4 regions of the Isoptericola sp. NPDC019571 genome follow, and region 1 is predicted to be linked to each of the others. Evidence: riboswitches for the same ligand, from Rfam matches in the RefSeq annotation. Region 1 holds a riboswitch; each other region holds the start of a gene.
The links. A riboswitch is a leader RNA that binds a small molecule or an ion and turns the genes downstream of it on or off. The one in region 1 is predicted to bind S-adenosylmethionine.
Positions count from the first base shown of each region.

Region 2: it holds a riboswitch for S-adenosylmethionine, as region 1 does, so the genes downstream of both, ACH443_RS09390 (methylenetetrahydrofolate reductase) here and ACH443_RS10755 (LLM class flavin-dependent oxidoreductase) in region 1, are expected to answer to the same signal.
Region 3: it holds a riboswitch for S-adenosylmethionine, as region 1 does, so the genes downstream of both, ACH443_RS06305 (hypothetical protein) here and ACH443_RS10755 (LLM class flavin-dependent oxidoreductase) in region 1, are expected to answer to the same signal.
Region 4: it holds a riboswitch for S-adenosylmethionine, as region 1 does, so the genes downstream of both, ACH443_RS01185 (aminotransferase class V-fold PLP-dependent enzyme) here and ACH443_RS10755 (LLM class flavin-dependent oxidoreductase) in region 1, are expected to answer to the same signal.

Region 1 is NZ_JBIRXZ010000005.1:118,126-125,064, reverse strand. It holds gene ACH443_RS10770 (amino acid ABC transporter ATP-binding protein) at 1-689, opposite strand, end outside; gene ACH443_RS10765 (amino acid ABC transporter permease) at 686-1,780, opposite strand; gene ACH443_RS10760 (DUF1684 domain-containing protein) at 1,777-2,709, opposite strand; gene ACH443_RS10755 (LLM class flavin-dependent oxidoreductase) at 2,805-4,076, opposite strand; SAM riboswitch class IV at 4,412-4,525, opposite strand; gene ACH443_RS10750 (GTP pyrophosphokinase family protein) at 4,704-5,486, shown strand; gene ACH443_RS10745 (MmcQ/YjbR family DNA-binding protein) at 5,494-5,922, shown strand; gene ACH443_RS10740 (LacI family DNA-binding transcriptional regulator) at 5,936-6,939, opposite strand, start outside.
Region 2 is NZ_JBIRXZ010000004.1:266,428-273,366, forward strand. It holds gene ACH443_RS09365 (ArsR/SmtB family transcription factor) at 1-283, opposite strand, end outside; gene ACH443_RS09370 (SRPBCC domain-containing protein) at 300-776, shown strand; gene ACH443_RS09375 (Hsp20/alpha crystallin family protein) at 816-1,241, opposite strand; gene ACH443_RS09380 (FBP domain-containing protein) at 1,408-1,923, opposite strand; gene metE (5-methyltetrahydropteroyltriglutamate--homocysteine S-methyltransferase) at 2,211-4,625, opposite strand; gene ACH443_RS09390 (methylenetetrahydrofolate reductase) at 4,654-5,688, opposite strand; SAM riboswitch class I at 5,694-5,800, opposite strand; gene ACH443_RS09395 (NADP-dependent oxidoreductase) at 5,894-6,793, opposite strand; gene ACH443_RS09400 (hypothetical protein) at 6,853-6,939, opposite strand, start outside.
Region 3 is NZ_JBIRXZ010000003.1:109,148-116,086, forward strand. It holds gene ACH443_RS06295 (carbohydrate ABC transporter permease) at 1-645, shown strand, start outside; gene ACH443_RS06300 (hypothetical protein) at 1,020-3,173, opposite strand; gene ACH443_RS06305 (hypothetical protein) at 3,470-4,195, opposite strand; SAM riboswitch class IV at 4,204-4,322, opposite strand; gene mobF (MobF family relaxase) at 5,067-6,939, shown strand, end outside.
Region 4 is NZ_JBIRXZ010000001.1:248,967-255,905, forward strand. It holds gene ACH443_RS01165 (NADP-dependent oxidoreductase) at 1-910, shown strand, start outside; gene ACH443_RS01170 (class I SAM-dependent methyltransferase) at 918-1,532, opposite strand; gene ACH443_RS01175 (O-succinylhomoserine sulfhydrylase) at 1,938-3,203, opposite strand; gene ACH443_RS01180 (rhodanese-like domain-containing protein) at 3,200-3,691, opposite strand; SAM riboswitch class IV at 3,995-4,111, shown strand; gene ACH443_RS01185 (aminotransferase class V-fold PLP-dependent enzyme) at 4,146-5,588, shown strand; gene ACH443_RS01190 (CsbD family protein) at 5,662-5,835, opposite strand; gene ACH443_RS01195 (NAD(P)-dependent oxidoreductase) at 5,946-6,842, opposite strand; gene ACH443_RS01200 (MerR family transcriptional regulator) at 6,892-6,939, shown strand, end outside.

The sequences.
Region 1 (6,939 bases):
ATCTCGTGGGTGACGACGACGAGGGTGGTGCCGGTGCTCGCGACGTCCTTGATGACCTCGAGCACCTCGCCGACCAGCTCGGGGTCGAGCGCGGAGGTGGGCTCGTCGAAGAGCAGCACCCGGGGCCGCAGCGCGAGGGCGCGGGCGATCGCGACGCGCTGCTGCTGCCCGCCGGACAGCTGCCGTGGTCGCGCGTCCGCCTTGTCCGCGAGCCCGACGCGGCTGAGCAGCTCGCGGGCCTCGGGCTCCACCTCGGCGCGAGGGCGGCGCTGCGCGGACAGCGGCGCCTCGACGACGTTCTCCAGCACGGTGAGGTGCGGGAACAGGTTGAATCCCTGGAAGACGAACCCGATGCGGGTGCGCTGCCCGAGGATCTCCCGCTCCTTGAGCTCCTGCAGCACGTCGCCCCGGCGGCCACCACGTCGGGAGTGCCGGCGTCGGTAGCCCACGAGGTCACCGTCCACCGTGACGAAGCCCGCGTCGACCTTCTCGAGGTGGTTGATCGCGCGCAGCAGCGTGGACTTGCCGGAGCCCGACGGCCCGAGGACGACGGTGACGGTGCCGGGTTCGAAGGTGAGGTCGACGTCCCGGAGCACCTCGAGGGTGCCGAAGCTCTTGTGCAGGCCGTGCACCTCGACCCGGCCCGCCGCGCCCTCGTGCGCCGTCGTGCGTGTCGTCGTGGCGGTCATGCGGGGCCTCCCGAGGTGCGGGCGGTGCGGGTGAGGACGCCGACCCGGGCGCGGGCCGCGAACGCCGGCGGCACGTGCGGGGGCACCGGACGGCCGGTGAGGCGGGCCACGGTCACGGCGGACGACCAGCGCAGCCGCTGCAGGGGCGTGGGCGGCAGGGTGCGCACGGCGCCCTTCGCGTAGTGCCGCTCGACGTAGTACTGGACGATCGTGATCAGCGTGGTCAGCACCAGGTACCAGATCGCCGCGACGATGAGCAGGGGCACGACCTTGCCGTTGCGGCCGTAGATGACGGACGCGATGTAGAACAGCTCGCCGTACGCCAGGACGTAGACGATCGAGGTGCCCTTGAGCAGGCCGATGACCTCGTTGACGGCCGTCGGCACGATCGAGCGCATGGCCTGCGGCAGCACGATGCGGGTCACCTGGCGCCGGCGCGGGATGCCGAGCGACGCGGCCGCCTCCTGCTGCCCCTGGTCGACGCTGAGGATGCCGGCGCGCACGATCTCGGCGGAGTAGGCGGCCTGCGAGAGCCCCAGGCCCAGGATGGCGGCGCCGAACTTGTCGATGACGCCGAGGGTGTCGAACCAGAGGTACTCCGGGCCGAACGGGACCCCGAGGCTCAGGTGCGGGTAGAGATAGGCGAGGTTGTACCAGAGCAGCAGCTGCAGCAGCAGGGGCACGGAGCGGAAGACCCACGTGTACGCCCACGACACCCCGACGAGCAGCGGCGAGCGCGACAGCCGCATGAGCGCCAGCACGGTGCCCAGCGCGAACCCCACCACCGACGCCGCGGCCGTGAGCCGGATCGTCGCCCAGGCGCCGGACAGGATCGAGGGCCAGGTGAGGTACTGCGCGACGACGTCCCACTCCCACCGGTCGTTGGTGAGCAGCGAGCTGACGACCATCGCCAGCAGCACGGCCACGCCGGCCGTCGCGACCCATCGCCCCGGGTGGCGGGCGGGGACGATGCGCAGGTCCGCGTACGGGGTGGCCGCGGCGTCCCGAGCCGGTGCCGCAGGCCCCGGAGCCCGTGCGCCAGGTGTCTGTGCGCTCGGCGTCTGTGCGCCCGGCGTCGTGACGGCGGTCATCGCGGCGCCCTCTCCCCCGCCGTGACGGCGAACGGGACGTGGTTGCCCGGCGGCGGGGCGGGGCACGTGCCGTGGTCGCTGAACGCGTACGGCAGGTTGACGGCGTCGTTGAGGTCGAGGTGTGCGACGCCCGCGTCGCCCGGGGTCAGGGACCCGGGGAGCTCGGGGCGCACCACCCGCCAGGGCGCGACGCCGGGTGCCTCGTCGCTGAAGAGCAGCGTCGGGGCGCCACCCGGGGAGCCGGTCAGCACGAGCGTGACCGTCCGGTCGCCGCGCTTCAGGTCGAGCTCGCCGACCGCCTGCAGCCGGTGCACCAGGCCGGGACGGGCGGCCCCGACCACGAGCCCGCGGGGTACGTCGTACAGGCGGACGGGCGCCTCGACCGCCCACGAGGGGTCGTGGTCGAAGGCGGGCACCCCGGCGAAGTCGAGGCGCGTGCGGGCGTGCGGGTCGCGCAGCCGGATCGCGAGGCGTCCGGTGCGCCGCACCAGCTCGATCGCCACCGCGGCCGTCTCCCCTGCCGGCGGGAGGTCCGGGTCGGCGCCGTCGGCGGGCTCGCGCCCGGAGGGCAGGAACGTGCCCAGGACGACGCTGCCACCCTCGGGGACGTCGCCGTCGTACGCGCCGTCCGCGACCTCCGGCCCTCGGACCCGGGGTCCGTCGGCCTCCCCCGGCCGCAGGTGGGCGCCGGCACCGTCGGCGAGCCAGAGCCCGGGCACGCCGGGCAGCGGCTCGGGTCGCGAGGGCAGCCAGTGGAACCCCGCCAGGCTCAGCCAGCCGTGGGGCGCGGCGAGCTCGCGCTCGCGGTCGGCCCGCCGGCTCGCGCTCCGTGCCGCGGCAGGACCGGCGGCGGAACCGGCGGCCGGCGCGTGCGCAGGGGCGCCTGCGGGGTCCGTGGGACGGACGCGTGGTGTGTCGGTGACGGTCATCGGGGGGCCTCCGGTCACAAGAGGGCGAGCGACGTCGCGGCGGGTGTCGGCGATGCGGGCGGCGGGGGTGACGTGGCGGGCGTCGGGGCGGGCGGTCACGCGCGCACCAGCCGGGAGTCGGCGGTGCGGCCCGCCCGGGCGCGCGGCCGCGCGTGCGCCGGTGCGGGGGCGACGACGGCGCTGCCGGCATCGCCGGCGTCGGCGGCGGGCCCCACGTCCGGCAGCCCGAGGGTCGCGCGGAGGGTGCGCGGCGCCGGGGACGCCACCGCCCGCACGCCGTCCCGCGCGAGGCGCGGGAGCACACCGTCGACGAGGGCGTCCAGGTCGGGGCCGAGCGACGAGGGCCGCAGCAGGAACCCGTCGGACGCGCCGGCGTCCCGCCAGTCCACGATCGTCTCGGCGAGGTCGTCGGGGGTGCCGGCCACGACGAGCAGCCCGCCGGAGATCTCCGGGCCCTCGAGGGCTTCGACCAGCTCCAGCCGCGCCTGCGCGCTGGCCCGGTCCTCGGCCAGCACGACATACGCCTCGGTGAGCACGCGCAGCGTGTCGGGGTCGCGGCCCGCGGCCTCGGCAGCGTCGCGCAGCCGGGAGCGCAGCCGGACGGCGCGGGCCGGCGCGGTGGCGGCGACGCGCACGACGTCCGCCGTCCGGGCGGCGAGGTCGAGCGCGGCCTCGCTCCGGGCGGAGACGACGACGGGCGGCCGCCCCTGCCGCGTCCCGGCGCTCCGGGGCCCGTCGGCGGCCCGGCCCTCGGCGGGCCGGTGCCGGCGCACGGCGAAGCGGATGCCGTCGTGGTCCACGCGGAAGCGCCCCTCGTCGTCGACGGCGACGGCGCCGGCCGTGTCACCCGCGTTCGGCCCGGCCGACGTCGCGAGCCCGTCCCAGTGCCGCACGACCTGTGCCGCGACGTCGCGGGCCTGCTCCGCCCACGCGTCGTCCTGGGCGACGGTTCCGGTGGGGAGCCCGACCTGCCACCCGGCCCGGCCGGAGCTCGCCTGGTCGACGCGGGCGACGGCCTGGGCGACGTGCGCCGGGTCCACGTGCGCGGTGTCGACGGCGGCGACCAGCCCGGCCCGCGTGGTGTGGGGTGCCACCCGTGCGGCGGCCACGGCCGCGTCGAGCCGCCCGGTCACCTGCCGCCGGCCCGGGTGCAGCAGGAAGCCCTCGTCGAGGGTGACGAGGTCGAGGCCGCCGCCGTCGGCGGTGCGCACGAGCTGGACGAAGCGCTCGGCGTCGAACGACCGCGGCTGCACGATGCCGCGCGCCCGGTGCACGCCGGGGCGGGCGCCGGCCGCCGTGAGGTCGACGCCGACGACGAGGGGGGACGGGGTGCTGGTGGTGGACGTCGAGGGCAGGGAGTAGGGCACGTCGGCTCCGATCAGGGCGCGGCGGACGGGCGCACTCGGGCGCGGGTCGTGGACCTGCGGGTGCGCGCCGCCGCCGGGAGGGCACGGGGAGGAAGGCCCGCCGGGACCGGCGGGCGGGGCCGTCTGCGGCCGGGCCCGGCGGGTGCCGGGCCGTCGAGGAGGGTCGTCCGCCGCGGGCGGCGGACGATCAGGCCGCGATCAGCGGCGGCGACACCACGCCCGGGCGGACGCCGAGGTCACCGGCGAGGCGGACGGCACGTGCCGGGACGACAGGGGGCGCACGGTGGTGGCGACGCGGTGCATGCTCGTCCTCTCCTGCTCCCCGCCGGGGCGGGGGTCGCGTGTTGCCGTGCCGTCGGCGACGGCCGGCCTGGTCCTCACCCGGGGCACCCGCCCGCGCTGGGGGTTGCCGTCCGACGAGCCGGGGCTTCGCGTCGGAGCTCGTGACCATCCGGGACGTCCGGCCGCACCGCCTGGGGCGCCGCGGTCGTCCGACCCGGTGCGCAGGAACGTAGGTCTCCGGAAGGGGGGTGTCAACGGTTCCTCCCGACCGTCTCGAATACCGAACAGTTCCGACCGTTTTTATCGGATTATCGAGCGTCAGGAAACCCGTCTACCGTGGTGCCCGTGAGCCAGGACGCAGGGCACGGACCCGAGCAGCACACTCCCGCGGTCGCCGAGATCCGGGAGCTGGTCGACCAGCTGCGCCGGCTCGTCCTCACCTACAAGTTCGGGATCGACGAGGTCATGACGAAGATCTCGATCCTGCGCGACGAGTTCCGGCTCATGCAGAACTACAACCCCGTGGAGCACGTGGGCTCGCGACTCAAGTCGCTCGAGTCGATCGTGGCGAAGTGCCGCCGCAAGGGCATCCCGCTGACGCCCGACGGCGTGCGCCAGCAGATGTTCGACGTCGCGGGGGTCCGCGTCACCTGCAGCTTCGTCTCCGACATCTACAAGGTCCGCGACATGCTGACCAACCAGGCCGACATCACCGTCCTGGAGGAGCGCGACTACATCGCCCACCCCAAGGCGAACGGGTACAAGTCCTTGCACCTCATCGTCCAGGTGCCCGTGTACCTCTCCGACCGGGTCGAGCACGTCGTCGTCGAGATCCAGCTGCGCACCATCGCCATGGACTTCTGGGCGAGCCTCGAGCACAAGATCTACTACAAGTACGCGCGCGACGTGCCCCGGCACCTCACGGACTCGCTCAAGCTCGCCGCCGACGTCGCGTCGTCGCTCGACAGCTCCATGGAACGCATCCACGACGAGGTCAAGGCCATCGCCGGCGAGGCGGAGCCTGTCGAGCAGCGGGACTCGCTGCTCACCCCCGAGGAGATGCTCCGCACCTTCTGGACGGCGGCCAAGGCCGAGGGAGACGTGCTCCGCACGACCCGCGAGAGCTGAGGCGGGCATGGGACCCTCCGAGCACCAGGACCTCGCCACCGCCGTCGCGCTCGCCCTCCCCGGTGCCACCCGCACCTGGCCCTTCGGGCCCGACCACGACGTGTTCAAGGTCCAGGGCAAGGTCTTCTGCATGACCACGGAGGTCACGGGCACCCCGCTCGTGACGCTCAAGTGCACGCCCGACGACGGCGAGGCGCTCCGCCAGGAGCTCGAGAGCGTGACCGCCGGCTACCACATGAACAAGCGCCACTGGATCTCGCTGGCCCCAGGGCCGGGGATCACGCCCGACCTCGTGGAGGAGCTGGTCCTCGAGGCGTACGCGCTGGTCGTCGCGGCACTCCCCCGTCGCCTGCGACCGGTCGACCTCGACGACACGGAGCGGTCCCGCACCGGCCTGCGCGACGTGCTCGTCGGCCGGCTCCCGCCGGGCGGCTGACCCCGCCGACCCGTCAGGAGGTTCCGGCGGTGCTCGCCCGCACCACGAGCCGCGGCTCGCACGTGACGAGCCGGTGCCGGTGGGCCTCGGGTCCGGTCTCCAGCTCCTCCAGCAGGAGCCGCACCGCCTCCCGGCCGACGGCCTCCCCCGGCTGCCGAATCGTCGACAGCGGGACGGCGGAGTCCCACGCGGCGCGGTTGTCGTCGTAGCCGATGATCGCGACGTCGTCCGGCACCCGCAGCGACGACGACAGCAGCAGCGACTGCTGCACGCCCACGGCGAGCAGGTCCGCCGCCGCGACGACGGCGTCGGGACGCTCGCGGGGGTCGCGCAGCACGATGTCGTCGCCCACGCGGCGCCCGTCCTCGACCTGGACGTTCCCCGTCTGCTCCACCTCGAGCACGACGCCCGGGTGCTCGGCGACGGCACGTTCGACCCCCAGCAGGCGGTCGCGGACCGGCACGAGCTCGGTCGTGCCGGCGAACAGGAGCCGCCGGCGCCCCTGCTCGACGAGGTGCGTCGCGGCGAGGTAGCCGCCCAGCTCGTTGTCCGGCACCACGGAGCAGACGTCGGAGTGGTCGCCCGGCGCGTCGACGACGACGAGCGGCACGCCCGGCGCCGAACGGTGCAGGTCGTGCGTCGACCCGTGGTTCGCCGCGACGAGGATGCCCGCCACCCGGTCCTCGACGAACAGGTCGACGTACGTGCGCTGCTTCTCCTCCGACATGTCGGAGTTCGCCAGCAGCAGGTTCAGCCCCGCCCGGCCGGCCTCCTCCTCGGCGCCCCGCGCGATGTCCAGGAAGTAGGAGTTCGCGAGGTCGATGATCACGAAGCCGAGCGTCGAGCTCCGACCGGCCGCCAGCGACCGCGCGACGCCGTTGCGGACGAACCCGAGCTCCCGGATCGCGGCCTCGACCCGGGCCCGGGTCGCCGGGGAGACGCGCACCGTGCCGTTGAGGACGTTCGACACCGTGCCCATCGACACACCGGCGGCGCGCGCGACGTCCGAGATGCTGG
Region 2 (6,939 bases), on a different contig from region 1:
TCCACCGGTCGTGGAGGCGCTTGATGGGCAGCGGCGCGAGCGCGAGGTGGCGTTCGCGACCGACCTTCCGGCCGGTGACGAGCTCGGCCCGCTCGAGCACGCGCAGGTGCTGCAGCACGGTGGTGCGGTCGAGCTGGGGGAACAGCGCGCACAGCTCGCCGGTGGTGCGGGTGGACTCCTTGAGCGCGTCCAGCATGCGCCGGCGCACCGGCGCCGCGAGGGCCTTGAACACGGCGTCGTCGTCGGCGGGGTCGTCGTCGTCCCTGGGCGCCGAGGAGTTCATGTGATAAAAATACAACATGAACGAGAAGCAGGCACTCTCCGAGCTCACCTTCACGGTCTCGGGCCGCGTCTCGCGCCCGAGCCGCGACGTCTACGAGGCCATCGCGGACCCCGCACAGCTGTCCCGGTACTTCACGACCGGCGGCGCCCGCGGGCGCCTGGAGCCCGGGGCCGACGTGTCCTGGGACTTCGCGGACTTCCCCGGCCGGTTCCCCGTCACCGTCGTCGAGGCCGACCCGCCGCGGCGCATCGTCATCCGGTGGGAGGGCGCGGACACCGCCGACGGGTCGGCGTCGACCACGACCACGTTCGAGCTCGAGCCGCTCGACGACGACACCCGCACCCTCGTCACCATCACCGAGTCGTCCTGGGCCCTCACGGCCGGCGGCGCGAAGAACGCGTTCGGCAACTGCGAGGGCTGGACCGGCATGCTCGCCGCGCTCAAGGCGTGGGTCGAGCACGGCATCAACCTCCGCGAGGGCTTCTACCGCTGACGTGCCGCGGGCCCGGCGCGCCGGGCCCGCGGCGTGCGGTCAGGAGCCGGCCTCGATCGCCGTGGGGGCGGCGGAGTGGGTCACCTCGATGCGGCGCGGCTTGGCGTCCTCCGCGACGGGGATGGTCAGCGTGAGCACGCCGTCGGCGTAGGACGCCGAGATCTGGTCCAGCGCCAGCCCGCGGCCGAGCGTGAGCTGCCGGGCGACGGTGCCGGTGGTGCGCTCGCGCAGCAGCCACTGCCCCTCGGCGGAGCGTGGCGTGCGCTCGGCCCGGATCGTCAGTGTCCGGTCCTCGCACGAGACGTCGATGCTGCCGGGGTCGATCCCGGGCAGGTCGACCGCAAGGACGTAGTGGTCGCCCTCGCGGAACAGGTCCATCGGCATGCCCGGAGCGCTCCGGCCGTTCAGGGCGAGCGAGCCGAACAGTCGGTCCATCTCCTGGAACGGGTCCCGGTAGGTAGCCATCGCGCATCACCTCCTCGTCATGAGGCCGCGCTGGCGGCCCCTGTCGCGAAACGGCGGGCCGGCCCCTCCGGCGCCGCCGTGGCTACACCAGAAGATTTAGCACTCTCGATGGGAGAGTGCCAGATCCACGGTGATCGCCCTCGGCGAACGCCGGAGCCCGCGCCGGTCAGGCGGTGCGGCGCACCTCGTCCAGGAACTTGCGGGTGTGCTCGCGCAGGGCGGCGACGCGCCGCTCGACGATCGCCTCGCGGACGCCGGGGTCGTCGCGCCCCGCCTCGGCAAGGGTGGGACGACGCCGCACGTTGCGGGAGCAGCGGAAGTCGCCGCAGACGAGCGTGCCGATGGTGTCGCCCTTGCGGCCGGCGGCACCGCCGCGCTTCGCGACGAAGAGCTGGACGTCGCGGGTCTCGACGACGTCCTCGCACCACGCGCACATGGCGGCGCGGCGCGGGCCGGTGCGCTCGGTGGCGCGCAGGAGGACGCCGACTGGCTCGGCGCCCGGCTCGTCGTCGAGCGTCATGACGACGTACGCGGACAGGGGCTGCTTGCGATCGCGCCAGCCCAGGTAGTCGAGGCGGTCCCAGTCGACCTCGGCGAGGTCGGGGACGATCATGCGCTGCCGCTCGCTGCGGGTGGCGTTGACGAGGGAGGCGCGGAGCTGCTGCTCGGTGAGCGGGGTCATGGGGGATCGGCTTTCAGGTGAGCGGGGGTGGGCAGGGCGAAGCCCCGCACCGCCTCACCTGCCGGCCCCGACGGGGCTCAGACGGAGGCGGTGCCGGGGCAGGCGGGACTGCCCGAGCAGGCCTGGTGGCCCACCCCGCTCCCTGCGACGCCCGGCATCGCTGTCTCCTCGCTCGTGGGAAAAGTCGTGGTCCGCTCGCGCCCCGAGGGCACGACCGGCCCTTCCATGGTGGCACGGGACCGTCGCCCGGGTCGACGTCTATTGCGTCACCCGGGCGACGGCACCGGTCAGAGGGTCGCGCGGACCTCGCGGGCGGCGGCGACCAGGTGGGCGAGCGCCGGCTCGACCTCCGCGTACCGGCGGGTCTTGAGCCCGCAGTCCGGGTTGACCCACACGAGCGCCGGGTCGATCGCCTTGACGGCGAGCGTCAGCAGCTCGGTGACCTCGTCGGACGACGGCACGCGCGGGGAGTGGATGTCGTAGACGCCCGGCCCGATGCCGCGGGAGTACCCGGCGTCGGCGAGCTCCGGCACGATCTCCATCCGGGAGCGGGCCGCCTCGACCGACGTCACGTCGGCGTCGAGGCCGTCGATCGCGCCGATGACCTCGCCGAACTCCGAGTAGCACAGGTGGGTGTGCACCTGCGTGGCCGGCGCGACGCCCGACGTCGCGAGCCGGAACGACCCGACCGACCAGTCGAGGTAGGCGGGCTGGTCGGCCCGGCGCAGCGGCAGCAGCTCGCGCAGGGCGGGCTCGTCCACCTGCACGATGCCGATGCCCGCCGCCTCGAGGTCCGCGATCTCGTCGCGCAGGGCCAGGCCCACCTGGTTGGCGGTGTCGCCGAGCGGCTGGTCGTCGCGGACGAACGACCACGCGAGGATCGTCACCGGGCCCGTGAGCATGCCCTTGACCGGCTTCGCGGTGAGCGACGCCGTGTACGCGGACCACTCGACCGTGATCGGCGCCGGGCGCTGCACGTCGCCCCAGAGGATCGGCGGGCGCACGCAGCGCGACCCGTACGACTGCACCCAGCCGTTCGCCGTCACCGCGAAGCCGTCGAGCTGCTCGGCGAAGTACTGCACCATGTCGTTGCGCTCGGGCTCGCCGTGCACCAGCACGTCGAGGCCCAGCTCCTCCTGCAGCGTCACGACGCGCCCGATCTCCTCCCGCATCGCGGCGGAGTAGTCGGCGTCGGACAGCTCGCCCTTCGTCCACGCGGCGCGGGCCTTGCGGATCTCCGGGGTCTGCGGGAACGAGCCGATCGTCGTCGTGGGCAGCGGGGGCAGGTCGAGCCGCGCGGCCTGCGCGGCAGCGCGCTCCGCGTACGGGCCACGGGCGAAGTCGGCGTCGGTGAGCGCCGCGGCCCGGTCGCGCACCGCGGGCACGACGACGCCCTCCGCCGTCGCACGCGAGGCCACGGCCGCGGACGACGCGGCGAGCGCGTCCGCGACGGACTCCCGCCCGTCGGCGAGGGCACGGGCCAGGGTCGCGACCTCGCCCACCTTCTGGTCGGCGAACGCGAGCCAGTCGCGCAGGCGCGGGTCGAGCGTGGTGCCCGCCGCCTGCTGGTCGAAGACCTCGTCCTCGACGTCGTGCGGCACGTGCAGCAGCGACGTCGACGTGCCGACGGCGAGGGCCCCGGCGCCGAGGCCCCGCAGCGACTCGACGACGTCGAGCTTGGCGGCCAGGTCGGCCCGCCAGACGTTGTGCCCGTCGACCACGCCGGCGACGAGGGTCTTGTCCTCGAGACCCGGGACCGGGCCGGCGGGCACGGCGCCCTTGACCAGGTCGATCGCGATCGCGTCGACGTCGGTGCCCGCGAGCACGGCGAGTCCGTCGTCGCCGAGCCCGCCGAACGGCGCCGTCAACAGGATCGCGGGCCGCACGCCCGCCGAGTCCTCGGAGGCGGTGTCGTCGGTGGCCGTCGCGAGGTCGGTCGCCAGGGTGCGGTACGCCGAGGCGATCGCCGCGTGCAGGCGCTCCGCCGGCACGTCGAGGGAGTCCGTGACGAGCGCGGGCTCGTCGAGCTGCACCCACGGCACGCCGACGGCGGCCAGCGCGCGGAGCAGGTCGGCGTACGCGGCGACGACGTCGTCGAGCCGGTCGAGCGGGTGGAAGCCCTCGCCCGCCTCGTCGGCCGCCTTCGACAGCGCGAGGAACGTCACCGGGCCCACGAGCACCGGGCGCGTCGTGACGCCGGCCTCCTTGGCCTCGGCGTACTCGCGCACGATGCGGTGGTCGGCGAACGAGACCGGCGTCGTCTCGCTGATCTCCGGCACGAGGTAGTGGTAGTTGGTGTCGAACCACTTGGTCATCTCGAGCGGGGCGTCCTCGCCGCGGCCGCGGGCCACGGTGAAGTAGCCGTCGAGCTCGAGCGAGCCGTCCGCGTCGTCGAGCAGGTCGCGGAACCGCTCGGGGACGGCGCCCAGCAGCGCGACGACGTCGAGCACCTGGTCGTAGTAGGAGAACGCGCCGGGCACGGAGCCGTCGTCGGGGTTGAGGCCGAGGTCGACGAGGCGGCGGGCCGTCTCGCGGCGCAGCGCGCCGGCCGCGACCTCCAGGTCGACGGCGTCGGTGCGCCCGGCCCAGAACGACTCGACGGCCTTCTTGAGCTCGCGGCGGCGCCCGATGCGCGGGTAGCCGAGGATCGTGCCACCGGGAAATCCCGTGGCGGGGGTGGGGCGTGTCGATGTGGTGGACATGAGCACTCCAGAGTTCGGGCTCCGCGCGTCAGACGGCGGGAGCCTGGGTCGGGATGCTCGGTACCCACGGCCTTCTGGCCAGGTCCGCGCCGTCCGACGTGGCGTCGGCCGGCGCCGGTCCGCCGAGGTGGACACCCTCGAGCAGGTCCAGAGCGGGACGGTACTTGTTGAACGTGTACACGTGGATGCCGGGTGCGCCCGCGTCGAGCACGCGCTGGGCGAGCTCCACGGCACGCGCGGTCCCGTAGGCGTGCTGGGCCTCCGGGTCCGGCAGGGCGTCGAGCGCGTCCAGCAGGTGCCGGGGCGCGCGGACGCCGGTGAGCTCCTCGACGCGACGGAGCCGGCGCGGCTCGGTCGTGGGCAGCTGCCCGGCGAGGATCGGGATCGTCACCCCGGCCGCGCGGGCCTCGGCGACGAAGTCGGTGTAGGAGTCGGCCTCGTAGAACAGCTGCGTGATGGCGAAGCTCGCCCCCGCGTCCTGCTTCTCCTTGAGGCGCCGGACCTCCTGGGCCCGGGTGGTGCCGGCCTGCACGTTGCCGTCGACGAACGTCGCGACGGCGATCGTCATCGGGCGCGCGGCGCCGCGCAGCGCGGCCCCGGGGTCGGTCGCGCAGCGCCGCGCCTCGACCTCGCGCAGCAGGTGCACGAGCTCGATCGAGGACGCGACGCCGTCGGCGGGCGGCTCCCAGTCCGGCTGGTCCTTCGGCGGGTCGCCCCGCAGGGCGAGGAACGCGCGGGTGCCGGCGTCGAGGAAGTCGTCGATGACGGCGGAGACGTCCTCGCGGTGCGCGCCCACGCAGGTCAGGTGGGCCACGGGCAGGACGGGCGTGCCCGCGAGCAGGGTGGACACGACCTGGCGTGCGGTCGCCCGGTCACCGCCGCCGGCGCCGTACGTCACGGACACGAAGTCCGGTCGTGCGGCCACGAGCCGGCGCGCCGTCTCCCAGAACTTGGGGGCGGCGTCCGGCCGGCGCGGCGGCATGAGCTCGAACGAGACCGTCGGGCGTGCCGGCAACGCCGGCTGAGCTGCCGGGGTGGGCGAAAGGGATGCCTCTGCGACCATGCGTCACTCCATCGATCCTGGCGTGAGCACCTTCGTCCTCGGGAGGCTTCCGTCGGAGAACGGGTTGCTGCGGCGTCGTCGAGCCAGGACTCTCGGCCGCTCTGGATGGCTTGTCACGCGATCGTACGCAGCATCCGCGATACGGGCGAGGATGAGACCGCCTGGTGAGACGATCGCCGATGCAGATCGGGCGGGAACGCCCTGCTCAGGGCACCAGCACGACCTTGCCGCCCGCGCGGCCCGTCTCGACGAGCGCGTGGGCGCTCGGCGCGTCGGCCAGCGGCAGCACCGCGCCGACGGTGGTCACGAGGTCGCCGCGGGCCAGGGCGTCGACGGCCTCGGCGAGCTCGCCGGCGTCGCGCTCGGACCGCCAGCTGGCCTCGACGCCGAGGTCCGCCGCGGCGTCGTCGGCGATGGTGACGATGCGCTCGGTGCCGCCGCGCAGGGCGATCGAGTCGGGCAGCACGCCCGCGCCGGTGGTGTCGAGGACGGCGTCCACGCCGTCGGGGGCGAGGGCGCGGACCCGCTCCACGAGCCCCGCGCCGTAGGTGGTGGGCGTCGCGCCGAGGGCGGCGACGCACTCCTGGTTCCGCGGCGACGCCGTGCCGATCACGCGGGCGCCGCGACGCACGGCGAGCTGGACGGCCAGCTCGCCCACCGACCCCGAGGCGCCGTGCACGAGCAGGGTCTCCCCGGGCCGGACGTCGAGGAGGCGCAGCACGCGGGTCGCGGTCTCGGCCGCGACGGGGACGGTGACGGCGTCGGTCGCGGCGAGCCCGTCGGGCACGCGCGCGAAGACCGACGTGAGGGCGAGCTCCGCGTACCCGCCGCCGACGGCGAACCCGACCACGCGGTCGCCGGGCGCGACGCCGGCCACGCCGTCCCCGACCTGGTCGACGACTCCCGCCACCTCCAGCCCGGGCACGACGGCCGACGTCGGCGCCGGGCCGCCGGTCGCCCCGGCACGCGACTTCACGTCCCAGCCGTTGACGGCGGCCGCCTCGACACGCACGCGCACCTGGCCGGGCCCGGCCTGCGGGTCGGGGACGTCGGCGAGGTGCAGCGCCTCGGGGCCGCCGTGGGTCTCGAACACGATCGCGCGCACGTCTCCTCCTCAGGCAGTAGCGGAACACGGTACCGAGGTCCTCGTGCCCCGGGCCGAGATCAGGGGAGCACCGGTGCGGCGTCGGCGTCGGTCGGGCCCGTGACGTCGCCGGGCGCGCTCATGAGCCATTCGGTGGCGAACAGGAC
Region 3 (6,939 bases), on a different contig from region 1:
TGGGACCAGGGGCGCGTGCCCGCGGGCTTCTTCGGCAGCCTCCTGGTCATGGTGCCCGCCGTGATCGGCGTGCTCGTGCTGGGCTCGCTCGCGTCCTGGGTGCTGGCCCGGCGCACCACCCGCGGCTACGCCGTGCTCTACGCCCTGGCGATCAGCGGCATCGTGCTGCCCCCGGCAGTCGTCACCATCGTGCTGCTGCTGCGCCAGCTCGGCCTCGCCGGCACCGCGATCGGCATGATCGGCGTCTACATGGGCATGTACATGTCGACGGTGATCTTCTTCGTCACCGGCTTCGTGCGGACCATCCCGCACGAGCTCGAGGAGGCCGCCCGCGTCGACGGCGCCCGGCCGCTGCGCGTCTTCGGCACGATCATCCTGCCGCTGCTGGTGCCCGTGCTCTCCACCGCCACGATCCTGATCTGCCTGTACGTGTGGAACGACGTCTTCTACGCGTTCTTCGTCGTCGGCGGGCGGCTCGACACCCTGCCGCTCAACCTCTTCCAGGTCGCCAGCGCCGGGCTCTATCTCGACAACTGGCACCTGATCTTCGCCTACGTGATCCTCATGAGCCTGCCGCTGCTCGTCGTCTTCATCATCGCGCAGCGCAAGATCATCTCGGGCATCACCTCCGGCGCGGTCAAGTGAGCTGAGCATCTCGGGACCCTGCGACGTACGCCGCTTCGTCCCTCGCCTCGGCGGGCGACGTCATCATCACCCGCTGCACGATCGCGGGCTATGCACTGCTCTGTCGACCACGTGGTCGCCAACCTCGTGCCGCGCCTCGTCGCGTGTCGCATCCTGCCGGGTGGGCGGCATCGTGGACTCCTCCGAGGTTGTCAGGCGCACCGACGCCTGCCGTTGCTCAACTGGCAGTCCCGATGCGCCCGCCGCGTCGGTCCGCCAGCCGAGCGACCCGGACCTGCGGCGCGTCTTCGGCGGCTGGGCGATTCCATGGTGACGGCCCGAGACCGAATCTCTTGTCACGCCGTCGAGTCTGGGTCGGCCATTCCGCGCTGGTCTCAGAGGACCTTGATCGAGTGAGCCCTGGCGCTGGCTGCGGTCAGGTACCTCGCGGCCGTCGACGAGGGGGTGAACGACACCACGACGGGGTACGTCCGAGGGCCACGCTTCTTGGGCAGGGAGACGGCGAGCTTGCCCTTGTTCGACGCGGTGAGCGACACCTTCTTGGTCGTCGTGCCGACCTTGACGGTGACGGTGCCGACGGGTGCACTGACGCCGGTGGCCTTGACGGTGACGGCCACCTTCGGCGCCGTCGTGCGGCGGATCGTCTTGGCCGCCGGTGTTCCGGTGACGGTCGGCTTGACCTTCGGCACGACCGTGGTTGAGGCCGTGGTCGCCGAGGCGCTGGTGTATCCGGACTTGGTCGCGGTGACTCTCACACTCAGGCGTGCGCCGACGTCCGAGGTGGTGATCCGGTAGCTCGACGCGGTCGCCCCTGCGATGGACTTCCCGGACCGGAGCCACTGGTATCGCAGGGTGATGCCGCTCGTCGACCACTTGCCTGGGGTGGCGGTCAGGAGCGACCCGACCTTCGTGCTGCCGCCGAAGGTCGGCGCGCTCGTCGCGCGGGGCGCCGGGCCGGGCAGCACCTTGGCGGCAGTGGTCGTCGAGGTGGCGTCGCGGTAGCCGGTGTGTCGCGCCGTGATCCTGGCCGAGAGCTGATGGCCGGCATCGGCCGCGATCGGCCGATAGGACGACGAGGTGGCACCTGGGATCGCCGCGCCGTCCCGGAGCCAGGCGTAAGAGTACGTGGCGTGCGGGACGTTCCACGTCCCCGGCTTGACGCTGACGGCGGTGCCGACCGTCGGCGAACCGGAGAGGGTCGGCCGTACGGTGTTCGTCATGGTCACGGCGATGTCAGCGCCCGTGACGGTCGAGTCGCAGTCTTGGACGGTGACGGACTTCCCGGACGTCGTGTCCCCGCCGTGGTAGTAGGTGGCCGAGATCTTGGGGTCGTAGCTGAAGCCCTCGGCGGACACCGAGTACCTCCCGGGAGCAAGTCCGGTGATCTCGAACGTGCCGTCTTCGTCGCGCGAGCTTGACCGGCTCGACGAGTCGTCGTCGAGGTTCGTCGCCGAGATGCCCCACAGCCTCATCTGGGGCCATCCGTCGAGCCCGGTCACCCGGCCCGAGATCGAGCCGCATGCCGTGAGCGTGACGTCGACGTTCTCGGTGATCTCGCCGCCGACGAGGGCCACCGGCGTGGCGCCGTTCATGCCGAGCGACCCGCCGGCACCGTCGTAGAACCTCGAGGCGAAGCCTTCTCCGCCGTCGAACTTCACGAGGTAGTTTCCCGGCGCGATCCCGGCGCGGTCGAGCGACCGCGCTGAGATCACGTAGCCGCCCCCTGCCCCGGTCGGCCATGCGTCCGCGTCGTACGCGTGCCGCCCGTCCGTCGTGTACAGGGTCACTCCCCGGGCGAACTGCGGATCGAGCGTGGGGCCGTCGATCCGGCCGGTGATCCGCCCTCCCGGGAGCGCCTCCAACGAGAGGTCGAGCTGCGCTCCCGGCGTGATGTCGATCAGCTCGGCGGCGTCGGCGTCGGCGACGCCGGGATAGTAGGTCGGCAGGTAGCCCACCCGACCCGCGTTGGCGTCGACCCTGAGGCGCCACTGCCCGAACATCCGGGTCCGGAACGTGTAGACGTCCGCCGACGAGATCCCCGAGTAATCGGCACGTACCGTCCCGTCCGAGGCCTCAAGGTTCGCTGTCCCGATGCCCCAGACATCACCGTCGATCCCCGTCACACGGACGGTGACGGAAGCGCTGGGCTGCGGCTGGTAGTCCACCCGCAGCAGCTGGGACCCGTCCCCGACCGTGACCGGGACACGATCTGCGGCCACGGCGTCGTCGGCCTCGTCGCGGACCGTGACGAAGTAGTCGCCAGTCTCGAGGCCGTCGGCCGAGTACGCGTTCTCGGCCTGCACGCCGTCGGACGGCAACCAGGTGCCGTCGTAGAGCCAGCCCGAACCGTGAACCGTGCCGTCGGCGTCCTCGACCGTCACCCACGGCCGGACAAAGTCGCAGTCGTCCGCGGCGACCTGTGAACAGTCCTTGTCGACGACGACCGTCAGGAGCCCGGAAGCGTCGTCGGCAAGCGCTGGGGCCGTCGAAGCCGCCACCATCGACATCGAGACCACCGCTGCGGCCACGATGCGTCCTGCACGTCCCACGAGTACCTCCGCTGTCAGGGCCATCGATGGCCCTCAGGGCACGCTCCGGGAACCCGTGGCGCAGCCGAAGAATAGGGCCACCGACGAACACGCATCTCCACGCGGGCGGGTGAACTTCGCCAGGCCACAACCACGGACGTCGGCCAGCCCTCGCGTGGGGGCGTCGGACCGCGGACAGCGACGAGTCGCCGGGCACACTCCGCCATCCGGCAGGAGGCCTCCCTGACGGTCAGGTGTGGCGGCGGTGCCGCACCAGCCTGGTCGAGGATCGCGGCCTACCGGACCGACCTTGCCCTTGCCGCCTTGAGGACTCCGGCAATCGCTCGGGCCAGGTCTCGAGGAACCTGTGCGGTGACACGGGCGGTGCGGTCCAGCTCGGCGCGGGCTCGTGCTCGCCGGACGTATCGTTCCCTGCGCCGGAGCCAGTCGGCGAGGGAATCGACGTCGGACAGCGCACGATCGCGGACGGCATGGCCGGTGGGATCGAGCGCCTGGAGCCAGTCGGCGTACCTGCGCACGCGGTCGGGCATCGCGTCCGGAACGAGGGCATACGCGCGCAGGTCGTCGTAGCCGACGAGCTCTCGCGGCGCCGTTCCCGGTAGCCCCTCCTCCAGCCGCACGATCCCGAGCGCACGCGCGCGTACGAACACGCTCGCCAGCCGCGCCTGCCGGTACGCGAGCGCCTGCCTGACGGGCTCCCAGTCGGAGTCGTACGGGTCGTGCAGACCGCCGATGCGCCCACTCCCACCGACGAGGCGCCCGGCCCTGGGGCCCTCATCCAGTCCTGCGCGACGGGTCACCTCGCCGTCCAGGGCGCGGCAGGCGTCGCACAGGGTCTGGGAGAACCGGAACATGCTCATCGGCCAGTCACCGACGAGGCACGCGGTGCACAGCTGCCCCTCCGAAATGACATACCGGCCAGCGCCGGTGGCCCGCGAGACGGTCGCGGGATCGGGGCGCCACTCGACGTGACCATCGGGGCGCAGGGACTTGCGACTCATCGTGTCTCCCATCGCACTTCCCACCGCGCGGCTGCGGCGGGCCGGTCTTCCCTCCGAGGCACCGTGCGCGAGGTAGCGCGGTTGCCGGATCAGCACGCGGAGGGCGTGTCGCTGATCGCTCTTGACCTGGGCAGGAAGCTAGCACAGGGACTTTCCAGCCGTGCGCGTCGGCTCTTCACGGCGCCGACGAAGTGCGTGTTCGTCGGCTCGGCAACCCTGGCCGCCGAGATCGCCGTCCGTGTCCCGGAGGACGCGTCGACGGCCACTAAGAACGGACGTCTACACGTCTGGCACCCGAGGCGGGCCGAATCACAGCTGGTCGTGGATACCTACAGCGGTTCGCCACAACTCTTGCAGGTCGTCTCGCCGTCCTCGTAGATCGCTCCGCAGCAGTACCGAGGGCCGGAGTCATCATCGGCATAGCACTCGGAGCACATGCCCGACACCACGTCGTCCTCCGGGACCTCCCGGCCGCACGAGTCGCAGATCATCGTTGTCGCAATCTCCATGGCGTTGCTGTCGGCGCCGCCACCGAAAAGTTGGCTGAGGAAGCCCATTGCTCTCCTTTACAACGTTCAATGCGGGTGCGTGTCTGCGTCCCGCTGGGGTAACGGGTGCCGACGCAGACAAGCGGCCCATTGGCCCACGCCGGAGCGTTGCACGAAAGAACTCGTCTGCCTGCGTTCACGTGCGGATTTCACCCGATCGGAAGATGCGTCCGCTGCTTGGGAGCGCCGGGGGCCGCTCCCAAGCTCGCCGGGTTGGCCGCCAGCGCTGAGCACGAGCGGGAGAGAACCACCGGCGCGGAATTCCTTCAGGGCCGCGAGGGGCGTCGGGGACACACCTGTCAGGTGTGACGGTCTCGATGCGCGTGATCTCGGCTGGGCAGGGGTACGCCTACCTGCTGCGGTCGGTCGTGACCGGGGACGGGCACGAGCCGCAGGCGTCGGCGTTCACGAGGTACTTCACCGAGGCGGGCACGCCGCCCGGGGTGTGGATGGGCAGGGGCGTCGAACACCTGGGCGACGGCGCACTGCAGGCGGGGATGACGGTGACGCCGGCGCAGCTGCAGGCGCTGCTCGGGCACGGTGTGGACCCGGTCTCCGGTGAGCCGCTGGGGCGGCCGTTCCGCGAGTACCCGACGGCGAAGGATCGGGCCGCGCGTCGGGTCCATGGCATCGACCGGTCACTGCCGGCGGCGGAGTTCGACGCCGAGGTGGCGCGGATCCGAGTGCAGGAGGCGGCGCGCGGCAGCCAGACGGCGACGGCAGGGTTCGATCTGACGTTCTCGGTGCCGAAGTCGGTGTCGGTGCTGTGGGGGTTGGCGGACGCGACGACGCAGGAGCTGATCGTCGCGGCGCACCACGACGCGGTCGGCCAGGTGCTGGACTTCCTCGAGCGGGAGGTCGCGGCCACGCGCACGGGGCATGGGGGAGTGGCGCAGGTCCCCGTGGTGGGGGTGGCGGCGACGGCATACGACCACTGGGACTCGCGGGCGAACGACCCGCAACTGCACACGCACCTGGTGATCTCGAACAAGGTCAAGGCCGCTCACGACGGCCAGTGGCGCACGCTGGACTCGCGCGCCCTGCACCACGCGGTCGTCGCGCTGTCGGAGCACTACAACGCCGTTCTTGCCGACCGGCTCACGAACACGTTCGGGGTCGGGTGGGAGCGGCGCGACCGCGGGCCCGAACGGTCCACGCGGTGGGAGGTCGCCGGCGTCCGGGACGAGCTGCTGGCGGAGTTCTCCTCCCGCAGCCGGGACATCGAGGTCGTCAAGGGCCGCCTCATCGATGAGTTCGTCACGTCGCACGGGCGCCGACCGTCCGCGAGGCAGGTCGTGAAGCTGCGCGCGCAGGCCACGCTCGAGACGCGCCCCGAGAAGACCATCCACTCCCTGGCGGGGCTGACCGCGGACTGGTGGCGTCGAGCGCAACCCCTGCTCGGCAGGGAGCCGACGGCCTGGGCGCGGCGCGTGGCACTCGGCGGGTCCGTACCGGTCCCTAGCGCGGACGCCGTCCCGCCTGACCTGGTCGACGATGTCTCCGCCCAGGTCGTCAACGTCGTCTCGCAGAAGCGCGCCACCTGGACGCACTGGAACCTGTGGGCGGAGCCTCCCGACAGACGATGGGTTGGCGGATGGCGACCGCCGCCGACCGCGAGCGGGTCGTGGCGCTCGTGGTGGACGCCGCCACGCGGCGGACGGTCCAGCTCACGCCGGGCGAGCTGGCAAGCACCCCGGCGGCGATGCGCCGGCCCGACGGGACGAGCACCCTGCGCCCGCAGCACAGCGAGAAAGTTCACCAGCCACGAACCGCTGGCCATGGAGGACCGGCTCCTGCTCCTCGCCGCCGACGCCGGTGGGCCAGCGGTCGACCGAACGACGGCGTCGCGAGTCGTTGCTGGACGCACGCCCGACGGCGCGCGGCTCGACATCGAGCAGGCTCACGCCGTCGCGCAGCTCCTGGCGTCGGGTCGGCGGCTGGACCTGCTCGTCGGACCGGCTGGCACGGGCAAGACCACGGCGATGTGTGCCCTGGCGATGGGGTGGATTGCGGCGCACGGGCGGGGGAGCGTCGTGGGGATGGCACCGTCAGCCGCGGCGGCTCAGGTGCTGGCGGAGGACCTTGGCATTCGTTGCGACAACACGGCGAAGTGGATCCACGACCACCGGCGCGGGCGCAAGGACTTCGCTCCGGGCCAACTGGTCATCGTCGACGAGGCCACGCTCGCCTCCACCC
Region 4 (6,939 bases), on a different contig from region 1:
GGGCCAGGTCCGCGTGGCCAACGAGTTCGTCTCCGTCGACCCGTACATGCGCGGGCGCATGAACGACGTGAAGAGCTACACCCCGCCCTTCGCGCTGGGGGAGACCATGACGGGCGGCGCGATCGGGCGCGTCGTCGAGTCGGCGTCCGACGACGTCCCGGTGGGCGCGGTGGTGCTGCACCAGCACGGCTGGCGCGACGTCGCGCAGGAGGACGCGCGCGGCTTCCGCGTCGTGCCCGAGCTCCCCGGGGTGCCGCTGTCCCTCCACCTGGGCATCCTCGGCATGACGGGGCTCACGGCCTACGTCGGCCTCACCGCGATCGCGGGCATGAAGCCCGGCGACACGGTGTTCGTCTCGGGCGCGGCGGGCGCCGTCGGCACCGCGGCCGGCCAGATCGCGCGCCTGCTCGGCGCGGAGCGGGTCGTCGGGTCGGCCGGGTCGGCCGAGAAGGTCGAGCTGCTCACCTCGAAGTACGGCTACGACGCCGCCCTCAACTACAAGGACGCCCCGGTCCGCGAGCAGCTCCCCGCGCTGGTGCCGGGCGGCGTCGACGTCTTCTTCGACAACGTCGGCGGCGACCACCTCACCGCGGCGCTCGACGTGATGAACGACGGCGGCCGGGTCGCGCTGTGCGGGGCCATCGCCGGCTACAACGCCACCGACCGCCTGCCCGGCCCGGACAACATGGCGAACCTCATCACCAGGGGCCTCCGGCTCGAGGGCTTCACGCTGGGCGGCTACCTCCACCACGGCGCCGAGTTCCGCGAGCTCATGACCGGGTGGTTCGCGGACGGGAAGATCGCCTACGACGAGACCGTGGTCGACGGCATCGAGAACGCCCCGCAGGCGTTCCTCGACATGATGGCCGGCGCCAACACCGGGAAGATGGTCGTCCGCACGGCGCGCTGAGACCGCGTCAGCCGCGCTCGACCGCCCGGGCGACGAAGACCCACTCCAGCCCGGGCCGGTCGGGCGCGTCGTGCACCTGCTCGACGACGTAGCCGGCAGTCTCGAGCGACGCCGCCAGCTCGTCGTGCTCCCGGAACCGGAGGGTCGAGTCCGAGCGCAGGACCCGTCCGTCGGCCAGGACGAACGTGCCGCGGAACGTCACGAGCGGCAGCGAGACGTCGACCAGGTCCGTCCACGTCTCGACGACGCCGAACCCCGCCACGTCGCTGCGCCGGTGCGTGCGCTCGCGCGTCCAGCGCTCCCAGGACCGCCGCGCCGGGTCGCGGGTCTCGAACGCGAGGCGACCGCCCGGGAGGAGCGCGGCGTGCACGCCCCCGAGTGTCGCCGCCCAGTCGTCGTCGGTGAGGAAGACCTGCGCGACGTTCCCGGTCATCGTGGCGAGGTCCACCTGCAACGGCGGCAGCGTGGTGGCGTCGCCGTGCAGCCAGCGCACGCGCCCGGCGCCGGGCTTGCCGCGGGCCACGTCGAGCGACGCGCCCGCCGGGTCGAGGCCGACGACGTCGATGCCCTCCGCCGCGAGCAGCACGGCGAGCGCGCCCGTGCCGCAGCCGACGTCGAGCACCTGGCGCGCGCCCAGCTCGCGGCGAGGGCCAGGTACGGATCGAGGTCGCGGCGGTCCGGGTCGAGCGGGTCGTACAGCCGGGCCAGCGTGGGGTCGGCGAAGATCGGGTCGGGCACGGGGCGACCGTAGGCACGGCCGCGGCGGGCGGCCCAGGGAATTCCGCGGGTGCCGGACGTGTCGTCCGCGTTCCCGAGGCCGTCGAGGATCTGCCCGGCGACGGCCTCGGTGTCGAACTCGGTCCAGGTGCCCGTCGTCGAACCCGGGGCCAGGGGTTCGGTCCAGCGGCGATGACGGACGCGCCACGCGCCGAACAGGAAGTCGACGTCGTGCCGTGTCCCCACAGGTCCTCCTCGTCGGGCGTGCCGGGCCCGAGCATGGCAGGGGCCTCCGACACGTCGCGGGAGCTCAGGCGCGCAGCGCCTGCTCGACGTCCTCCACGATGTCCCGCGGGTCCTCGAGGCCGATCGACAGCCGCACGGTGGTCTCGGCGATGCCGACCTTGGCGCGGCCCTCCGGGCCGAGCTTGCGGTGCGTCGTCGTGGCGGGGTGCGTGATGATCGACTTCGCGTCGCCGAGGTTGTTGGAGATGTCGACGACCTGCAGGGCGTCGAGGAACGCGAACGTCCGCTTCTTCGCCTCCGCCGGCTCGGTGCCCTCGGGCACCGCGAGGTCGAACGTCACGACCGTGCCGCCGCCCGACTGCTGCGCCTTGGCGAGCTCGTGCTGCGGGTGCGAGGGCAGGAACGGGTAGCGCACGCCGGTCACACCGTCGAGCTCCTCGAGCGCGGTCGCGACCTGCAGGGCTGCCGCGTTCTGGGCGCGCACGCGCACGTCGAGCGTCTCCAGGCCCTTGAGCAGCACCCACGCGTTGAACGGGCTCAGCGACGGTCCGGTGTTGCGCACGAACGTCTGCACCGGCCCGGTGAGGAACTCCTCCGAGCCGAGGATCGCGCCGCCGAGCACGCGCCCCTGTCCGTCGATGTGCTTGGTGGCCGAGTACACGACGACATCGGCGCCGAGCTCCAGCGGCTTCTGCAGGACCGGCGTCGCGAACACGTTGTCCACCACGACCACGGCACCCGCGGCGTGCGCGAGCTCCGCCACCCGCCGCACGTCGACGAGGTCCTGCATGGGGTTGGACGGCGACTCGAAGAACACGACGTCGGCCGGCGTGGCGAGGGCCTCCTCCCACTGCGAGGTCACGTGCCCGTCGACCAGGTCGACGCGCACCCCCCACTTGGCGAGGATCTCGTCGTAGATGACGTTCGTGGACCCGAACAGCGCCCGCGCCGATACGATGCGCGAACCGCTGGAGACCAGCGCGGCGAGGGCGTTGAACACCGCCGACATGCCCGACGCCGTGGCGTAGCAGGCCTCGGCACCCTCGATGAGGCGCAGCCGCTCCTCGAACGTGTGCACCGTCGGGTTGCCGTACCGCGAGTACAGGAACTGGGACCGCTCGCCGGCGAACGCCGCCTCCGCGTCCGCAGCCGAGCCGTAGGTGTACCCCTGGGTGAGGAACAGGCCCTCGGACATCTCCTGGAAGTCCGAGCGGCGGTGCCCGCCGCGCACGGCGAGCGTCGCGGGCCGGACCGTGGCGGGCAGCGGGCGCGAGCCGCCGAAGGTCGTGGGGTCGGCGCCGGGGCCGGTCGGGACCTGCGCGTCGCTCATCGGGCCTGCTCCGAGTCCTGCTGGGCTGCCCGCGTCGCGGCGGCGTCGTCGAACGCGCCCCACGGCAGGCCGCGCACCTTCCAGCCCTCGCGGTCGCGGACGCCGTCGAAGCCGGGGCCGCCCTCGAACCCCTCGAGCACGTTGTACGCCGGGCCCAGGCCGGACGCCGTCGCGAGGCGCGCCGCGCCGATCGAGCGCTGACCGGAGCGGCACAGGAAGACGATCGGGCTGTCGGCGGTCACGCCCGCGGCGGCCAGCTCGGCGAGGAAGCCGGCGTTGGGGCGACCGCCCGCCTGCACCCACTCGACGAAGAGGGGGGCCTTGCCGGCGGTGGCGGTGTCCGGCACGCCGATCGCGCGCCACTCGCCCTCGGTGCGCACGTCCACGAGGACGGCGTCGGGGTCGCCGGCGAGCAGGTCCCACGCCTGCTGCGGGGTGAGGTCGCCGGCGTAGCCCTCGGCGGGGCGGGGATCGATCTGGGTGCTCATCGCAGTCCTCCCATCGGTCGTGGCGGTAGCACCCTCGTCCGGTACGGCCGCCGTCGCCGACGACCGGCCCGCGGGTTGCTGCGGCGTCGACGTGCCACGTCACTCGGCCGCTCGGGATGGTCGTGGCGATCGTACGCCCGCCGTCCGCGTGCTGGTCACCCCGTCTCGCGACGCGAACGCCGCGCGTCCCCCGGGGTCGCGCGCCGGCGACGCCGAACCCGAGGTGGCCACCCTCGACCGCATCGTGAGAAGGACGCCGGATCCGCTTGACCGCGAGGTGCCGCGCACGCACGATGGGCGGCAGGTCAAGAGCGCCAGCGCGAAGCCCCGGCTCGCTGGCCGGCAACCCTCCTCTCGCGGCGGGGTGCCCCGGGTGACGACCTGGCCCCGCGCCGTCCGGCGTGCGGGCAAGCGCGGGGAGCCACCTCCCCGGCACGACCGAGGAGGACCACGCATGACCACGCTCACCACTGCGCCTGCGGTGCCCGCCGCGCGCGCCGCCGCCGTGCACGACGTCGCCCCCGTGCTGCCCGTCGTCGGCGGCGACACGCTCGTGCCGCTCGTCGACGGCCGCCAGGTGCCGTACGCCAACCTCGACGTCGCGGCGTCGGCGCCGGCCCTGCAGGCCGTGGCGGACCGGGTCGCGCGCGTGCTGCCGCTGTACGCCAGCGTGCACCGCGGCGCCGGCTACCTGTCCCAGGTCTCGACCGCCCTGTACGAGACGGCGCGCCGCACGATCGGCGCGTTCGTCGGCGCCCGCGAGGACGACCTCACGATCGTCACCCGCAACACCACGGACTCGCTCAACCTGCTCGCGGGCTGCGTGCCCGCCGACCCGGCCACCGGCGAGCCGGGCCGCGTCCTCGTGCTCGACATCGAGCACCACGCCAACCTGCTGCCCTGGCAGCGCGTCACCGACGCGACCGTCGTCACCGGCGGGCCGTCCGTGTCCGCCACCCTCGCGGAGATCGAGGAGGAGCTGAGCTCCGCCGCCGCGGCGGGCCGCCCCTACGCCCTGCTGGCGCTCACCGGCGCGTCGAACGTGACCGGCGAGGCGCTGCCCGTGGCCGACGTCGTCGCCGCGGCGCACGGCGCGGGCGCGCGCGTCGTGCTCGACGGCGCCCAGCTGGTGCCGCACCGCCGCTTCTCGCTCGCGGAGACGGGCGTCGACTACGTCGCCTTCTCGGGCCACAAGACGTACGCGCCCTTCGGCGCGGGCGCCCTGGTCGGACGCCGCGACTGGCTCGACGCCGGCACCCCGTACCTCGCCGGCGGCGGCGCCGTGCGCCGGGTCCGCACCACCACCACCGAGTGGCACGAGGGCCCCGCCCGGCACGAGGCCGGCTCGCCCAACGTCGTGGGCGCGGTGGCGCTCGCGGCCGCGTGCGACGAGCTCGCCGCGCTCGACCCGTGGGTCGCCGGCGAGCACGAGGACGCCCTGCGGCGCCGCCTCGTGGACGGGCTGGGCGAGGTCGAGCGCGTCGAGGTCGTGCACGTGTGGGACGACGCCGTCGACCCGGTGGGGGTCGTGACGTTCACGGTCTCCGGGTACGACCCGGGCCTCGTCGCCGCGTACCTGTCCGCCGAGCACGGCATCGGGGTGCGCGACGGCCGGTTCTGCGCCCACCCGCTGCTCGGCCGCCTCGGGTTCGATGCCGGGGCCGTCCGCGCGTCGGTGGGCCTCGGCACGGCGGGCGAGGAGGTCGAGCGGCTCGTCGCCGCCGTCCGCTCGCTCGTGACCGAGGGGCCGCAGGCGCGGTACGACGTCGTGGACGGGCTGTGGGTCGTCGTCGACGACCCTCGCCCCGTGCCCGAGGGCTCCGGCCTCGAGGGGCTGCTCGCCACCGCCGCGCTGGGCGCCGACGAGGCCTTCGGCTGCCTGCCCGACGACCTCTGAGCCGTCGGTCCCGCCCCGGGCGGACATGACGACGGGGCGCCACCGTGCGGTGGCGCCCCGTCGTGTCAGCGGGTCAGCCCTTGAACGCGTCCTTGACGTCGTCGCCCGCCTGCTTGAGGTTCGCGCTGGCCTGCTGGGCCTTGCCCTCGGCCTCTTTGCTCTCGTCGTCGGTGAGCTTGCCCGTGGCCTCCTTGGCCTTGCCTTCGGCCTCTTCCGCCAGGTGCTTGGCCTTGTCTCCCAGTCCCATCGGGGCTCCTTCCGTCAGACGAACGACCTCGAAGACCGACCGTAGGCGCGTGCCCGCCGGCTCGCACGCCGACGTCTCAGGCCGTGGTCCTCCGGCCGGCGACCGGCAGGTCAGGGCGTCGGGCGGCCGAACTCCTCGATCAGCACCGGGTACTGCTCGTGACCGTGGCCCGCGGCGACGCCACGGTCGGCCACGGCCTTGAGCAGTCTCGGCAGCTCGGTGCTCACGCCCAGCGCCTCGCTCTCCTCGACGAGGTGCGCCATCGCACGCGCGTCCGTCTCGAGGGCCGAGGCCTCGGCCGGGAACCGGCCGCGGTCGACCTGCTCCGCGTAACCGGGCAGCCACGCGGCCACGCCCTCCGCGATCTGCCGGGCGAACGGCGCGAAGGCGGCGGCGTCCACCCCGGCCGTCCGGAGCATGGCGGTGCCGTGCAGCCACGCGTCGAGGACGCTCCACATCATCGTGAGGCCGGCCGCGTCGTAGAGGGACGCCAGCCCGGGGTCCTCGCCGAGGTGGGTGACGGTGCCGAGCGCCGCGAGCGTGGCCGCGTGCGCGTCGAAGTCGGTCCGGGGCCCGCTGTGCAGGACGACCGCGTCCGCCGTCCCGATCGCGGAGGGCACGGCCATGATCGCGCCGTCGAGGTAGCGCGCGCCGCGTCGGGCGGTCCACCGGGCGGTCTCCCTGGCCTGCGAGGAGCTGCTGGACGTGAGGTTGACCAGCGTGGCGCCGGCGACGTCGACGCCGTCCTGGCCGATCAGCTCGCGCACGGCGTCGTCGTCGGTGAGGCAGACGACCGTCAGGCCGTCGGGGCGGAGCGCCGCGGCCGCCGAGGGCGCCAGGTGCGCGCCGTCCGCCACCAGCGCGTCGGCCTTGGCGGGGGTGCGGTTCCACACGGTGGTGGGGTGCCCGGCCCTGAGGAACGCGCCGGCGAGCGCGCGGCCCATGAGGCCGAGACCGACGACGGAGACGGGGACGGGGGACGACGGCTTGTGGGTTCTGGTGACCATGGCAGCATCGTCGACGTTCATACCGGTGTGAAGGTCAAGGGGGAGCGGGATGCGGATCGGGGAGCTGAGCCGCCGCACGGGCGTGCGGACGCACCAG